DNA from 2 places in the Arthrobacter sp. DualSoilB13 genome. Region 2 is predicted to be linked to the other one. Evidence: predicted binding sites of a transcription regulator. Region 2 holds the regulator's gene; the other holds the start of a gene.
The links. Region 2 encodes Rex, which represses fermentation and respiration genes when NADH is low (regulators of the CRP and FNR family bind a similar motif). Its sites were predicted from a motif close to CTTGTGAANNNNTTCACAAG; they were not measured.
Positions count from the first base shown of each region.

Region 1: ACZ5J0_RS01900 (ALF repeat-containing protein) is a predicted target of Rex. The motif match lies at 1,909-1,928, and genes of this name have one in related genera.

Region 1 covers NZ_AP035865.1:376,266-383,763, forward strand. The annotation lists gene ACZ5J0_RS01890 (HNH endonuclease) at 1-318, shown strand, start outside; gene ACZ5J0_RS01895 (amino acid permease) at 390-1,850, opposite strand; gene ACZ5J0_RS01900 (ALF repeat-containing protein) at 2,119-4,176, shown strand; gene ACZ5J0_RS01905 (IclR family transcriptional regulator) at 4,360-5,166, shown strand; gene ACZ5J0_RS01910 (SRPBCC family protein) at 5,174-5,611, opposite strand; gene ACZ5J0_RS01915 (urocanate hydratase) at 5,774-7,498, shown strand, end outside.
Region 2 covers NZ_AP035865.1:3,358,905-3,366,402, reverse strand. The annotation lists gene ACZ5J0_RS15495 (DUF559 domain-containing protein) at 1-663, opposite strand, end outside; gene ACZ5J0_RS15490 (HAD family hydrolase) at 811-1,674, opposite strand; one part of gene ACZ5J0_RS15485 (IS3 family transposase) at 1,775-2,039, shown strand; one part of gene ACZ5J0_RS15485 (IS3 family transposase) at 2,039-2,991, shown strand; gene ACZ5J0_RS15480 (glutaredoxin family protein) at 3,215-3,469, shown strand; gene ACZ5J0_RS15475 (redox-sensing transcriptional repressor Rex) at 3,546-4,253, shown strand; gene ACZ5J0_RS15470 (hypothetical protein) at 4,301-5,041, opposite strand; gene ACZ5J0_RS15465 (hypothetical protein) at 5,303-6,025, opposite strand; gene ACZ5J0_RS15460 (YceI family protein) at 6,216-6,767, opposite strand; gene ACZ5J0_RS15455 (histidine phosphatase family protein) at 6,975-7,498, shown strand, end outside.

The DNA of each region.
Region 1 (7,498 bases), 1.3 Mb from region 2:
TCAAAAGCACGGTTCTTCCCCCAAAAATTGAGACGCTTCATCCACATTCGGGACAATACATGCCGTACTCCGTACTGCGATGCGCCTATCCGGCACATCGACCACATCATTCCCTGGCATTCTGCAGGCAGCACCCACCTCAACAACGGGGCCGGGCTTTGCGAAGCCTGCAACCACACCAAGGAGACTCCGGGCTGGACCGCAAAGAGCATGCCCAGTGATGTGCACACGATCCGCGTCAGCACTCCCACCGGGCACAGCTACAAATCCAAAGCGCCACCGCTGCCGGGAAGCAAGTCCACACGCCTGAGAAACTAGACGAAGCCGGCAAACTACTGCGCAGCCAGCAAACTTCTGCGCAGCCAGCAAACTTCTGCGCAGCCAGCAAACTAGGTTGCCTTCACCATTGGCATTTGCGCCGTCTCGTCCACCAGCTCGGCCCGGCGGAGCCCGCCACCGCGGACCCACATCTTGTAGGCCACGAACAGCAACACCAGCCAGGTGCCACCAACGTACAAAGCAACACGCGTGTCCTCGAAGACGCCCAGGATCACGATCACCATGGCCATGAACGCCATGGTGAGAATGGAAGCGACAGGCCACAGAGGCGAACCGAATTCCGACGCCGGCAAGCCCTTGCGCTTGATCTCCCGTTTCATGGCAACGTGCGAAGCCAGGATCATCACCCAAACCCACACGGTGGCAAAGGTAGCGATCGAGGCAATGAGCACGAACACGTCCTCCGGAATCACGGCGTTCAACACGACGCCCACCAGCAGGATGCCGCCCATCATCAACACGGTCATCCAGGGGACACCATGCCGGGAAATCTTGCTGAAACTCTTGGGTGCGTGACCCTGCTGGGCAAGTCCGAAGAGGATACGTCCGGCACCGAAGATGTCGCTGTTGATCGCCGAGAGCGCTGCGGTAATGACCACGCCGTTGAGGATATGCGGTGCGGCCGGGATCCCCAAGCCATCAAAGATCTGCACGAATGGACTACCGCTGCTGCCGATTTCGTTCCACGGGAAGATGCTCATCAGCACGCCCAACGTCAGTACGTAGAACAACAAAACGCGGACGGGCACTGTATTAACTGCTTGCGGGATGACCTTCTTGGGGTTCGTGGCCTCGCCAGCCGTGATACCGATCGTCTCGATCCCGCCAAAGGCAAACATCACTACGGCGAATGCGGCCAGGAGCCCTTCAAAACCGTTCGGGAACAACCCGCCGTGATTCACGAGGTTCCCGAGTCCCGGTGCCACGCCGCCGCCGTCGCCCGTTTGGAAGCCGAACACGACGATCGCTGCACCGCCGACGATCATGGCGATAATCGCCACCACCTTGATCAGCGAGAACCAGAACTCGAGCTCGCCAAACACCTTCACGCTGAGCAGGTTCATGGCGCCCAGGAACAGGATGATTGCGAGTACCCAAATCCATCTGTCCACCTGTGGGAACCAGAAACCCATATAGATACTGAAGGCCGTGACGTCGGCGATGGCCACAATGGCCATCTCGAACACGTAAGTCCACCCGGTCACAAAACCTGCGAACGGTCCCAGGTACTTGGACGCGTATTGGCCGAAGGACCCGGACACCGGGTGTCGGACGGCCATCTCGCCCAGTGCTCGCATCACCATGAACACGGCCGCGCCGCCGATGATGTAGGCCAGCAGGACGGCCGGCCCGGCTTTTTGGATGGCGGAGGCGGAACCGTAGAAAAGGCCGGTGCCGATCGCGGATCCGAGCGCCATGAAGCGAATGTGACGGACGTTGAGGCCTCGGCTGAGCGCCGTACCCGCGGCGTGGAGGACAGAGCTCTCCACAGCCAGCTTGGTTTGTTGCATAGTAAAACCTTCTCGTCTTTGGGAGGGGATCGCTATCCAGCAGATCACTTTTGGACGACTTGTGATGGGACTCACGGGCCTTTGGTGTCTTTGATCGCAGACAGTCAGTGGTGTCGACTTTCGGCGTCGACATTCACAGTGGTAAAAGTCATAGTTCCCAGTCGGATATGATGACCGCGGACAGCTCGTCACCGGTCAGGCATCCCTCGCATCCGCGTCGCCCCCATTGAACTCCGTGCTGCCGCCGCATCCGTTACTTGGGGGACCCTTGTTTTCTTCATTCCGCGCTACCCGGCGCCGTGTTTCTGCTGCCCTGATAGCCGTTGTAGCTGGGGCTTCTCTGCTCTTCGCTGCGCCAGCCCAGGCCTATGACATTCCCGAATTCGAGGTGCCCCACGCCGCGCAGGCCCCCGTTCCGTTCGTGGAGCGGGCTACTGATACTGCCGGCGTTGTTGAGCTGTGGAAGACAGGTGGCCCCGCAACCCGTGCCGCTGCTGCGACCGCGCTGGTGGGTGGCGCAGATGCGCTTCAAGCATTCCTCGACGCCGGACAGGACGTCACTCTCGCCGCGGACCGCAAGCAGTTGGTCGCCGAGCTGACGACGCGGGGGAGTGCGCATGTTCGCTCATCTGCGCAAAAGATCCTGGCATTAAGCGACCCGGCGGCCATCGATGCTTTTCTCTCGACAGGTTGGGCCGGAGCGTGGCAGCTTGACCTTGATATCACTGCCTACAGGTTTCTAACTCTGAACGGCGCAATCCGAACGCAGGCCTCCGACAGTTTGGACAAAGGCGACCAAGCAATTGAGGAGTTCGTTCTCGGGGGCTGGCTGGAAGCCGCAGAGATAGACGACCGCCAGGCTGCGTTCCAACTCTTTGATTCTCCTTTTGTGGGTGTCCGCGCTGCGGCCAAGGCAGCGGTCATGACGGACGACAGGGAAATCGTTGCTGATTTCCTTCGCTACGGGCAGCTCGTTGCAGCCGACCGGGACGCTGAGTCGACGGCTGTTGCCGCGCTCCTTCAAAAGGTCAGATCAGACATTGCTTCGAACCCCAACGGCACCGCTGCGGTCGCGGACCGTGCGAAGACCGCTGTCGAACAAGCCCGGAGCACCGCCTCTGCGGCAAGGGCGGCAGACTCATCGCGGCTCGCGACAGACAGGGACCTCCTCTCATCGCAGGCCACACCGAGACGGATCGCGGACGAAACTCAAATGGCATCGCAGGAGCCGGCGAAGGCCGCCTTTGCAAAGGCGGCCCGTGAAATTCCGGAGCTCCTTACCAAGCTGGATGCCCCCGGAACCGACCTTGACGCGCTGATCAGCGAAGCCCGTCAGGCCACCTTGGATCTTGCCTTGGTGGGGACACCCAAAGTTCGGGAAGCCGCGGAAACGGCGCTGTCGGGTGGAGATACTTCCGTAAAAGCTTTCATCATTGAAGGCCACGCAGCAGCTATAGAGCTGGACGCCATTAAGCCGTCGGCATTCACCGCGGATCGACAACGCTCTTTCCAGCTTCTGGCAGTCGGAGGCGAATTTGTGGAGAAGGCCGCCAAGAAAGCGCTCGAATCAGTCAGTCACGCAGACGTCCGCTACTTCCTGGAATACGGTTTTGTTCAAGCCCGGAATCTGGATAATCGCATCCAGACCAGTTATGCGTTGGATTCGACGCCGGAGGTTCGTGCGGCAGCGAGCGTTGCTCTTGACGGCAGCCGCGCAGATCTCGAGGCCTTCATGACCACAGGCCAGGCCGCGGCTGCGAATCGAGACGCGGCAACCACTGCCCACGTTGCCTCCATCGACGCCATGATCGCCGAGCTTGCCGGTTTGGCAGACACTGCAACCGTCGACGCCGGTAAGGCGGCTGACGCTGCCAAAGCCGCGGAAGCGGAAGCGGCTCGTCAAGCTGAAGCTGCCCGTCAGGCGGAAGCTGCCGCGGCCGCTGCTGGTGGACAGGCCGGGCAGGCTGCAGCCGGCCAGGTCGACGTTTCGCAACACTCCGGAACCGGAGTAGCCCCGATCGTCGTTCCTTGGCCGCGCGACTATGCTCCCGCCGTCGGGCTCGCCGAAACCGGTACGCCAGCCGAAGCGGCGGCAACACCTGCGGCAACTCCGTCGGCCATGCCCAGCATTTCAGTGCCGCCGGCCGCGTCGGCTGACAATGATGCCGCCTCGGTTGATTCGCAATCGCAGGAGGCAGCCACCCCGTTGGCCGCTTCGTCTGCCGGAATGAGCGGCTGGACCATTGGCCTCATCGTGGCGCTGGTCTTGGCTGCGGCCGGAGCCATCACGTTCCTGCTTCGGCGTAAGGGTGCCGCTTCCGCGTAAGGGCCGCGTTGCCTAGGGGTAGAGGTTCGGGCTCGCTAAGGGAGTCCGGCATCCCAGACACCGATCAATGCATTCGCGCTGGTGATTGACTCTCCGAGGGTGCACGCTTGAGTACGGGATACCGGACAGCGGTACCTGTATACACCGGACTAATCCCGCAAGCAGCCCGAGCAGCGAGGAACCATGACAACCACGCCAACCGCACCAGGCAAAGCCACGTCCAAAGTCCCGGCGGCCGAAAATACGCTGAGGATTTTGAAACTGTTGGCTTCGCGCCGCGGTCCCATGGCGGCGTCGAACATTGCCACCGCGCTCGGCCTGCCGCGATCCAGCGTGTACCACTTGCTCGGCGTCATGGAGGCGAACGGGTTCGTCCTTCACCTGCATGAAGAGCAGCGCTACGGGCTAGGCATCAGCGCCTTCGAACTCAGCTCGGCGTATTCGCGCCAGGAACCCTTGTCCCGGCTGGGCCGGCCGATGCTCGCCGCCCTGGTGGACGTGATCGGCGAGAGCGCGCACTTGGCGGTGCTTCACGGCCGTGACGTGCTCTACATTGTGGAGGAACGCGCCAAGAACCGCCCCAGCCTGGTGACCGACGTCGGGGTCCGCCTGCCCAGCCACCTCACGGCGTCGGGCCGCGCGATCCTTGCCGCCCTGCCAAAGTCGCAGGTTCGTGCGCTGTATCCGAATGCCGCCGCCTTCACTTCGCGACATGAGGTGGAGTTCCCCATCATGAAGTATTCGGCGTTGTCGTCGCACTTGGACCAGGTCCGGCAGCGCGGCTACGCCACGGAAAACGGCGAAATCACGCCGGGATTCTGCTCCATCGCCGCCGCAGTAACGGACCATGTTGGATGGCCGACGGCGGCAGTCGCCGTCACGTTCCTTGAGGACAAAGTGCCTGCTGAGCAATGGCCGGTCCTTGCCGCGCGCATTCGGAAAGCGGCGGACGAACTATCGGTGCGGATCCACGGGCGGCCTGGAGCCTAACCTGGCGCTAGCTTCGCCCCGTGGCTTCCTTCTCCACGAGTTTGCGGAAGGTCTCCAGTTCGCCTTTGAAGCTGCCCTTGTAGGAGCCCATGGCGAAAAGCCGCCCGAAAATGGCCGCGACGAATCCGCGGGTCACGAACTCCTGCCGGATACGGGTGCCGTCGCCCTCGGCCGCAAACCGCACATCAGACTCGCCCTTGAGGATCGCATTGCCGAACCGCGTGCGGATGTGCCAAGGCCGTTCCACTGCGAGGATTTCGGTGGGGCTTTTCATCCTGCCGAACCACACCGTGTAGCGGCTGCCTGCCTCATCCATTGAACCGACGCGGTCAGTCACCCGGGTGACCCCACCGATCCACTCCTTAAACCGGTCCGGGTCTGTCCACATTGCGAAAACCCGCTCAGGCGGTGCCGCGACGAGCGTTGTTACTCGGTAGGTTCCCATGGGTCCAGCATGCGCTCATTGTGGCGTAAATGCGAGAGGTTGGAGATGTCTGTAATCCCGGACGGTGCCACTCCAAAAGCCGTTCCGGCCGTGTGATAAAGGGGCTTTAGTAGAAGCAGAAGATCTTTCCACCACCTACTTCCCACAGACGAAGGAGTCACCATGGCACCCGCCGATTTCACCACTGGTGCCCGTCCGGTCAAGGCCGCCCGGGGTACTGAACTCACTGCCAAGTCGTGGCAGACCGAAGCGCCGTTGCGGATGCTGATGAACAACCTTGATCCTGAGGTCGCTGAGCGTCCGGACGATCTTGTGGTCTATGGCGGAACCGGCCGTGCAGTCCGGTCCTGGGCCGCGTTTGATGCGATCACCCGGACCCTGGAAACCATGGAGAAGGACGAGACCCTCCTGGTGCAGTCGGGCAAGCCGGTGGGTGTGTTCCGCACCCACGAATGGGCTCCCCGTGTGCTGCTGGCCAACTCCAACCTGGTGGGGGATTGGGCAACGTGGCCCGAGTTCCGCCGCCTCGAAGCCGAGGGCCTCATGATGTACGGCCAGATGACCGCCGGGTCGTGGATCTACATCGGGACCCAGGGCATCCTGCAGGGCACGTACGAAACGTTTGCCGCCGTCGGAAATAAGCTCGCTGCGGAAGGGCGCCACCCGGCACCTGCCGCTGAAGACTCAAACGAAGGTCCGTTGGCGGGGACGCTGACCCTGACCGGTGGTTGCGGTGGCATGGGCGGCGCGCAGCCGCTGGCCGTCACGCTGAACGATGGCGCCTGCCTGATTGTCGACGTCGACGAAACCCGCCTGCGTCGCCGCGCCGGCAAGCGCTACCTGGACGAGGTCGAAACGGACCTGGATACCGCGATCGCGAAGGTCCAGGCCGCGAAGGACGAGCGCCGGGGCTGGTCTGTTGGCTACGTCGGTAACGCTGCAGAGGTGTTCCCGGAGCTGCTCCGCCGTCACAAGGCCGGGGAGATCACTTTTGATGTGGTCACCGACCAGACCTCCGCGCATGACCCCCTTTCCTACCTGCCCGAAGGCATCACGGTAGCCGAGTGGCACACCGAAGCCGAAGCTGACCCGGAAGGGTTCACCAAGAAGGCCCAGGCGTCCATGGCCCGCCACGTACAGGCCATGGTGGAGTTCCAGGACGCCGGCGCTGAGGTCTTCGACTACGGCAACTCCATCCGTGACGAGGCCCGCAAGGGCGGTTACGAGCGCGCGTTCGAGTTCCCCGGCTTCGTTCCGGCCTACATCCGTCCGCTGTTCTGCGAGGGCCTCGGCCCGTTCCGCTGGGTTGCCCTGTCCGGTGATCCGGAGGACATTGCAGTGACTGACAAGGCCATCAAGGAACTGTTCCCGGAGAACAAGCACCTGCACAAGTGGCTCGACGCCGCTGCGGACCGGGTGGAGTTCGAAGGCCTGCCGGCACGTATTTGCTGGCTCGGATACGGCGAACGGGCCAAGGCCGGGTTGTTGTTCAACCAGTTGGTGAAAGAGGGCAAGGTCAAGGCTCCCATCGTAATCGGCCGCGACCACCTGGACTCCGGTTCCGTGGCCTCCCCGTACCGGGAAACCGAATCCATGGCTGACGGCTCGGATGCGATTGCTGACTGGCCGCTGCTCAACGCCCTGATCAACACCTCCTCCGGTGCCACCTGGGTATCGATCCACCACGGCGGCGGTGTCGGCATCGGCCGGTCCCTGCACGCCGGACAGGTCTCCGTCGCTGACGGCACGGACCTGGCCGCGGAGAAGCTCGAACGGCTCCTGACCAACGACCCCGGCATGGGCGTCATCCGCCACGTCGACGCCGGTTACGACCGCGCCGTCGAGGTCGCCAACGAACGCGGCGTCCGTATTCCTATGAACGAAGGC
Region 2 (7,498 bases):
GGGAATACCAGCGTCCAGCATCGCCAAGCGGAGTAGCGACTCGGGTGCGGAGTCGGCGCCCACGCGCATGAGGTCGAGTGCTTCTCTTGCCCGAACCACACCCTGGAGATTCTTGTGCCTATCCACCATTTTGCGGAGCGCCTCAAGTGTAGTGAATGGTGTATCGCGTTCTTCGAACTCCAGCCTGGGAGTTCGGATGAGTTCGTCGCCCATGCAGACGAGGTCGGGGACCGGAAGGCGTCTTGCGAGATCCAACCAAGTCCGCGATCGAGTGCTGATCCAGATGCCACGGACAAACTCGATCTCGTCCTCGGAGGCGACTACCGTGTGCCCGATCACTCCCTTGCGCCGAACTGAAGGGAGATGCCTCGGCTTGCTGAGATGCAATTCGTTGGAGTCCGACAACCAAGGCGGAAGACAGGATCCATGTAGCCTCGCGGCCGTTACATGTGAAATCCAAGCGCCAGGAGTTGCAGCTGAGAGCGCTCTTGCAGCCGCTGACAGGTCGAAATTCCAGTCGGAAGGTCGATAAACACCTCGGCTAACGCCATCAATCTTGGTTCGGTTCCTTAGGTGCGATCGCTTGAGGCCCGCAACCTCGGCCTCGTCGAGAGTGAAGGGTGCAACCGTCAGTTGCGGAGGAATCGGCGTGAAGTTCTTCATACCGGCATTCTTGCCCAGATACGTTTAAGGCACCGGAAGTTATCCACAGGCTGTGTGAGGCCCGCGCGTGATGTGAGGGAGCGCTGGGTTTAGGCGCGCGTGATGTGAGAGAGCGTTGGGTTTAGGCGCGCGTGATGTGAGAGAGCGTTAGACGTGGGGGCCGCGGAATTTCGCGAATCCGCGCCATAGACCGTAGACGGCTCCGCCGACGGTCGCGGCTTTGAGGCCGAATGTTGCGGCGCGGCGTCCGGAACGGAAATCGTAAACGGGCCAATTGTTTTCACGCGCATGCCGGCGCAGCTTTGCATCCGGGTTGATGACCACTGGATGTCCCACCATGGTGAGCAAGGGAATGTCATTGGCGGAGTCGCTGTAAGCCCAGCAATGGTCCAGGTCCAGCCCTTCGCGATCTGCAACGATTTGGACAGCGATCGCCTTGGCAGGTCCGTGCAGGATGTCGCCTACAAGCTTCCCCGTGTACACGCCGTCGTCCACCTCGCCCACGGTGCCCAGGGCGCCGGTCAGACCGAGCCGGGTGGAGATGACTGTGGCCACTTCGATGGGCGTGGCAGTCACGAGCCACACTTTACGGCCCACCCGGAGGTGTTGGTCGGCCAGCGCCTTGGTTCCGGGCCAGATCCGCGACTCGATCATTTCGTCGTAAACCTCTTCGCCCAAGGCCTTGATGTCCTCGACCGTAATGCCCGCAGCAAGTGTCAGCGCGGAGTCACGCACCGAATGGACATCTTCCATGTTCTCGCCGCGCATGACGAACTTGAATTGCTTCCAGGCGAATCCGGCGGCCTGCGAAAGAGTGAACGCTTTGCGCTCATACATTTTGCGAGCCACGTGGAAGAGGCTGGCACCTTTCATCAACGTATTGTCGACATCGAAAAAAGCGGCCTCGCCAGCGTACTTCCGCGCCATGTCCTTTTTGGCCGCGTCCCTCTGTACGGCGTCCTGCTGCACCAAGGCATCTGCGACCACGGCGGCGTTCTTCTCCTCGGGCATGCTTTGAGTCTAGTCAATCACCGGGGCCAGTGTTGAGGACGCACGGTGGCGTGCGGCCGTATGGTTTTCTGAGACAGGTTGATGGGAGATCGACTTCAGAATGACTGGTCCTAGAAGAAAATATGATGCGGCTTTCCGTGAGGAAGCTGTGCAGCTGGTGTTGTCCTCGGATCGTTCAGTGAAGCAAGTCGCTGACGAGCTCGGGGTTAAGGAGAGCACGTTGGGGAACTGGCTTCATCGGCACCGGGGAAAACATCAGGACGGTCCTGCTCTAGAGCCTGTGGACCCGGGCCCGGTGTCCTGGGATGAACACCGGAAAGCCTTGGCTGAGAACGAGAGATTGAAGGCCGAGGTCGAGTTCTTGGGAAAAGTCAGCGCCTTCTTTGCCGCGAAGCAAAAGTAGAGGACTTCTACGAGTTCATCGAAGCGGAGAAGGCCAACCATTCCGTGGCCTGGCTATGCCGGGCGTTGAAGGTTTCCAGGGCCTCGTTCTACCGATGGCGCAACCCGGCCGGGCCATCCCCGCGGGCAGTACGGCATCAGGATCTCGCCGCCGCGGTTACCGAGCTGTATAAGGAGGAGAAGGGCCGTGCCGGCCGGGACCAACTGACCCTGCTTTTGAACGAGAAGGGAGTGCGGGTCTCGGCCCCCACTGTCGGGGCGATCATGCGTGAGCACGGGCTGCGGGCCGTCCGCACCCAGGCCTGGAAGGCAACTACCGTCCAGGATCCGCAGGCCAAAACAGCCCACATCGAGAACCACATGCTCGATGCAGAGGGCAAGCGGGACTTCACCTCAACAGTGCCCGGAACCCGCCTGGTCGGTGACATCACCTACCTGCGCACGGGTGAGGGCTGGCTCTACCTGGCTACGGTGATCGATCTTTTCTCCGGCATGGTCATCGGCTGGTCCATGGCCGGGCACATGCGCGCGAGCCTGTGCACCGCGGCGCTGCAAATGGCCCGCAACCACGGCCACCTGACCGGGGCCTCGGTGGTGTTCCATTCGGACCGGGGCACCCAATACACCTCGGATGAATTCCAGAAATGGTGCGGCGATAACTCGGTGACGCAGTCCATGGGGAAAGTCGGGGTCTGCTGGGACAACGCCGTCGCGGAGAACTTCTTCTCCCACCTCAAAACCGAGTTCTACCACCACCAACGCTACGGCTCCCGACTCGCCGCCCGAACCGGTGTCATGGAATACATCGAGGGCTGGTACAACCGCCGCCGGCCCAACCGCCGAGCCGGCGGCATACCACCAGCCAAAGCCCACACCAACTACCAAACCCGCGCCCAGCAACCCCTGGCCGCCTAACCAAAAACAACAACGAGACCTGTCTCAAAAACTTGACGACCGCAGCGTCACCCACGGCGTGGGATGTGAGAGAGCGTTGGCGGGACGGGCTTGGGATGTGAGAGAGGGACGGCGGAAGGGGGTGGGATGTGAGAGAGGGACGGCGGACGGGCATGGGATGTGAGAGAGGGACGGCCGGAAGGGGGTGGGATGTGAGAGAGCGTGGGGCCGGTACCTTTGAGACATGGCTATTCCCGACGTCGTTCTCCTCACCAAAGCTGACTGCCACCTCTGCACTGAGGCTCGTGCCGCCGTCGAGCGTGTCACAAAAAGTCTTGGCGTTCAGTGGACCGAGCAGAAGATTGACGGCGACCCCCAACTGCAGGAGCGGTTCGCAGAGGAGATCCCGGTGGTGCTGGTGGACGGTATCCAGCGCGATTTCTGGAAGATCGACGAGCAGCGACTTACCCGGACCTTGAAGAAAGTCCTGGAGGGCTGAGGGTGGGGTTACCCGCAGGTAATGGCTTTTGTTGAGTCCGCCCGAGGGTCATAGAGTGGAACAACAAAGCGACGCAATGGAGAATACCGTGACTGCGCTGGAACCGTCCCCGGAAGCCACAACCGGAGACAATGAGCCTGCCGCCAAGCAGATCCCGCCCGCGGCCGTGGCCCGGATGACCCTCTATTTGCGTGCGCTCAACTCTCTTCTGGCCGAAGGCGTTGAACGGGTTTCCTCTGAAGCACTGGCGGAAGCCTCGGGCGTTAGCTCATCCACGCTCCGCAAAGACCTTTCCTACGTTGGTTCCTACGGGACCCGCGGCGTAGGTTACGAAGTCCAGAACCTGAGCCGCCACATAGCAGCAGCCTTGGGGCTGACCCACGACTGGAAGGTGGCGATTGTGGGCGCCGGCAACCTCGGCAAAGCCCTCGCCCGGTACGGCGGCTTCGAGTCCCGAGGCTTCGACGTCGTAGCCATTTTCGACGCTGACCCCATGGTGATCGGCAATGAAGTGGGTTGGTTGCGGGTCAGTGACTCAGCCGAGCTGGAACGGGTCCTGGAACGGACCCACACCAACATGGTGGTGCTGGCCCTGCCTGCCACGGTGGCCCAAGCCGTGTGCGACCGCGTCATTGCCGCAGGCATCCGGAGCATCCTCAGCTTCGCCCCGGTACTGCTGCAGGTCCCGCCGCACGTCAACCTCCGCAAGGTGGACATGGCAACCGAGCTACAGATCCTTGCCTACCACGCACAGCGGGCGCAGACACCGGGCCAGGCTGTTTAGCCTTCGCCGGGTCCGCGCCCGCGTGTACTGCTCGGAAGCGTGGGTGTTTAGCGCCCGTACGGATTCTGGTACGGGTTGCCGAAAGGCTGTGCCTTGCGGAAGTACGGCGCCGACGCCGGCAGGTACAGCAGAACGATCGCGGCAACACCCAGCAGGATCACAATGAGCTGCAGGACGCCGTAGGTGGCACCGAACTGGAACAAGCTGGTGAGGCCCAGAACAGAAATGGCAGCGAAGACCGTGCCCAGGATCCTTGCCCAGTTCTTGCCCTTCCGGACAGGGAAGGCAACCAGTGCGTAGAGGCCCAGGGAAATAAAGGCACCCACGATGGCACTGACGCCAATGACGCCACGCATGCCTTCCATGGACCCTTCAGGCAAATCGGTACCCTGCTGGGCCGCCTGCTGGTTCATGGCATTGATGAAGGCATCCGCACCGGTGGTGGCCAGGATAATCGAGCTGATGGCGGATAGAACTCCGGCGGCGATGATCATCCAGAAGGCGTAATTGACCATCTGCGGGACGGTGGTGGGTCCGGGCTGCTGGCTTGGCCAGTTGGTGTCCTGGCCGTACTGCGGAGCTGCGGGAGGCTGACCATACGGGGAGCCCTGCTGACCGTATTGCGGTGCGGCGGGGGACTGCTGACCATACTGCGGCGCGGCTGGCTGGCCATACTGCGGTGCGGAGGGGGACTGCTGACCGTACTGCGGTGCCGGGGGCTGGGAGCCGTTTGTGCCGGGCTGGTTAGTGTCGCCCGGGTTTGACGGCGGGTACGGAGGGTTGCTCATGGCATTCCTTTGCTTGTTCGACTGCTGGTGCGGCCGCCGGGATCAGCAAAACGACCCTGCCCCCAGCGTGGTTCTGCTACCACCGTACCTCCAGGTCCTTGCGCTGCAGACGATCACACGCAGGTATTTACAGCTGGCGGGAAAAATCATCATGTGGGCTTACGCCTTCATGATGAAGGCCGCGGGATCCCTGGGGATTCAACCGCGGCCTTCAGCCTGCATTTGCGTCGAAAACGCCCGACGGCGGCAGCTGGGTACGTGTCAGGCGTGGCCCTTGACTGCCTTGAACCACAGCTGTGAATTAGGTAGCCACATCAGTACCACGGCTACGGCGCTGACCAGGAAGCCGAACCAGTTGCCACCCAGGCCCATCCCTGAGCCGCCGCCGCTTGCTGCGCCGAAGATGGCCAGCAGAAGGGAGATGCCGGCCAGGATGGTCAGGGCGAGGCGTGCCCATTCTTTGCCTTCCTTCATCTTCATGGCCAGGACCACCTGGGCGGCAGAGACGGCCAGGGTGAGGAGTAGGAGGATCAGTGCGATGGCAGCGAATCCTGGAGCGAACGCGAAGGCGGCGATCACCGCGAAGAAGGCGATGAGGCCTAACAACAATCCCAGGAGACCGGAGATCACCCAGATGAAGTAGGAAACCTTCAGTTCCGTTGGCAGGCCCTGGGTTTTGAACATTCCCGAGAAGCCGCCCTGGGGCATGACGTCGTTGAAGTTTCGCGGTCCGTCAGTGGGCATTTCAAAGTGGAAACCCGGCTGGCCGGGTGCGGGCTGGGCCGGTCCGGGCTGTGAGTATTGGCCGGGTTGCGACGGCGGCTGGTAACCCTGCGGTGGCTGGTAACCCTGGGGCGGTTGGTAGCCGGAGGGAGGGACGTCGCCGTGCTGCGGAGGTTGGGGACCCGCAGGAGGAACATTGCCGGGCTGCGGAGGCTGAGCGCCGGGCTGCTGTGGCTGTGGTGTTTCGTCTGGGGTACTCATGGCATCACTTTAGACCGGAGGTTGAAGGATGCATAGGAAATTCGGAGCTAACGCGCAGCTAAATACAGGCTTTTTGCCGAACAATTGCGGGGTGACTTCTCCCTACGCGAAACGGCGCCCCCACAGATTGGACTGTGCAGGGCGCCGTTTGCGGACGCGGGCCGGCAGAAGCCGGCCGGGTGGTGAAGGACTACGCGGCAGCCGGTGCGATGAAAGCGAGTTCCAGGTTGATGACAACCTTGTCGCTGACCAGGACGCCACCGGCTTCAAGGACGGCGTTCCAGGTAAGGCCGAAGTCCTTGCGGCTGATGGTGGTTTCACCGGAAACGCCGGCGCGGGTGTTGCCGAAGGGGTCCACTGCTACACCGTTGAATTCGGTCTCGATGGAAACTTCCTTGGTCACTCCCTTGATTGTGAGATCGCCCACGAGGTCGAAGCTGTTTCCGTTGGCCTTGACGTGCCGGGACACGAAGGTGATTTCCGGGAATTTCTCTACGTCAAAGAAGTCTTCGCCCTTGACGTGCCCGTCGCGGTTGACGTCGCCGGAGTCGAAGCTGGCGGTCTGGATGGTGGCGGTGACCTTGGAATCGGTCAGGGTTTCGCCAACTTCCAAGGTGGCCGTGGCGTCCTTGAACTGGCCGCGGACCTTGCTGATGCCTGCGTGGCGGACGGTGAAGCCGATTTCGCTGTGGGAAGCGTCGAGGGTCCAGGTGCCGGTGGTGACGGAAGCGGGGAGAGTCATCATGGTGTTACTCCTATATCAAGTGGTGGGTACTGCGTGCTTGTCCGGTCGAGCTCATTGCTTGAAGCGTCAACCGAGCTTCGTACCCAGTATAAACATGCATATGCATCTTTTATTCCAACTCCACGGAACATTTCAGGAAAAGTTTGAGTTCTACTAGCGGTAGAAGATTTCGGATCGCCCCGCTTCTTTGAGAAACTGGTAAACATGCCCCAAGCAACTGTCCATCTGCTTCGCCATGGCGAGGTCCACAATCCCGACGCCGTCCTCTACGGCCGGCTGCCGGAATTCCACCTCTCAGAGCGTGGCCGGGAGATGGCCCGGATGTTGGCGGACCACTTCACGGCCCGCGCCAGTGAAGGTGCCAAGTTTGTGCATTTGGTAGCCTCGCCGCTGACTCGCGCCCAGGAAACAGCCATGCCGACCTCCGAGGCGCTGAACCTGGACATCACCACGGATCCTCGCATCATCGAAGCCGAGAACCACTTTGAGGGACTCCATCCCACCAAGAGCGAGTTCCTCAAGCCCAAGCACTGGTTCTACTTCCGGAATCCCCTGCGGCCTTCCTGGGGCGAGCCCTATAAAGAGCAGGCGGCCCGCGTTCTGGCGGCTGTGGAAGACGCGCGGGTGAAGGCGATCGAGCTCGGTGGCGACGGCGCTGAAGCCATTCTGGTGAGCCACCAACTTCCCATTTGGTCAACCCGTTTGACCGCTGAGGGCCGCCGCCTCGC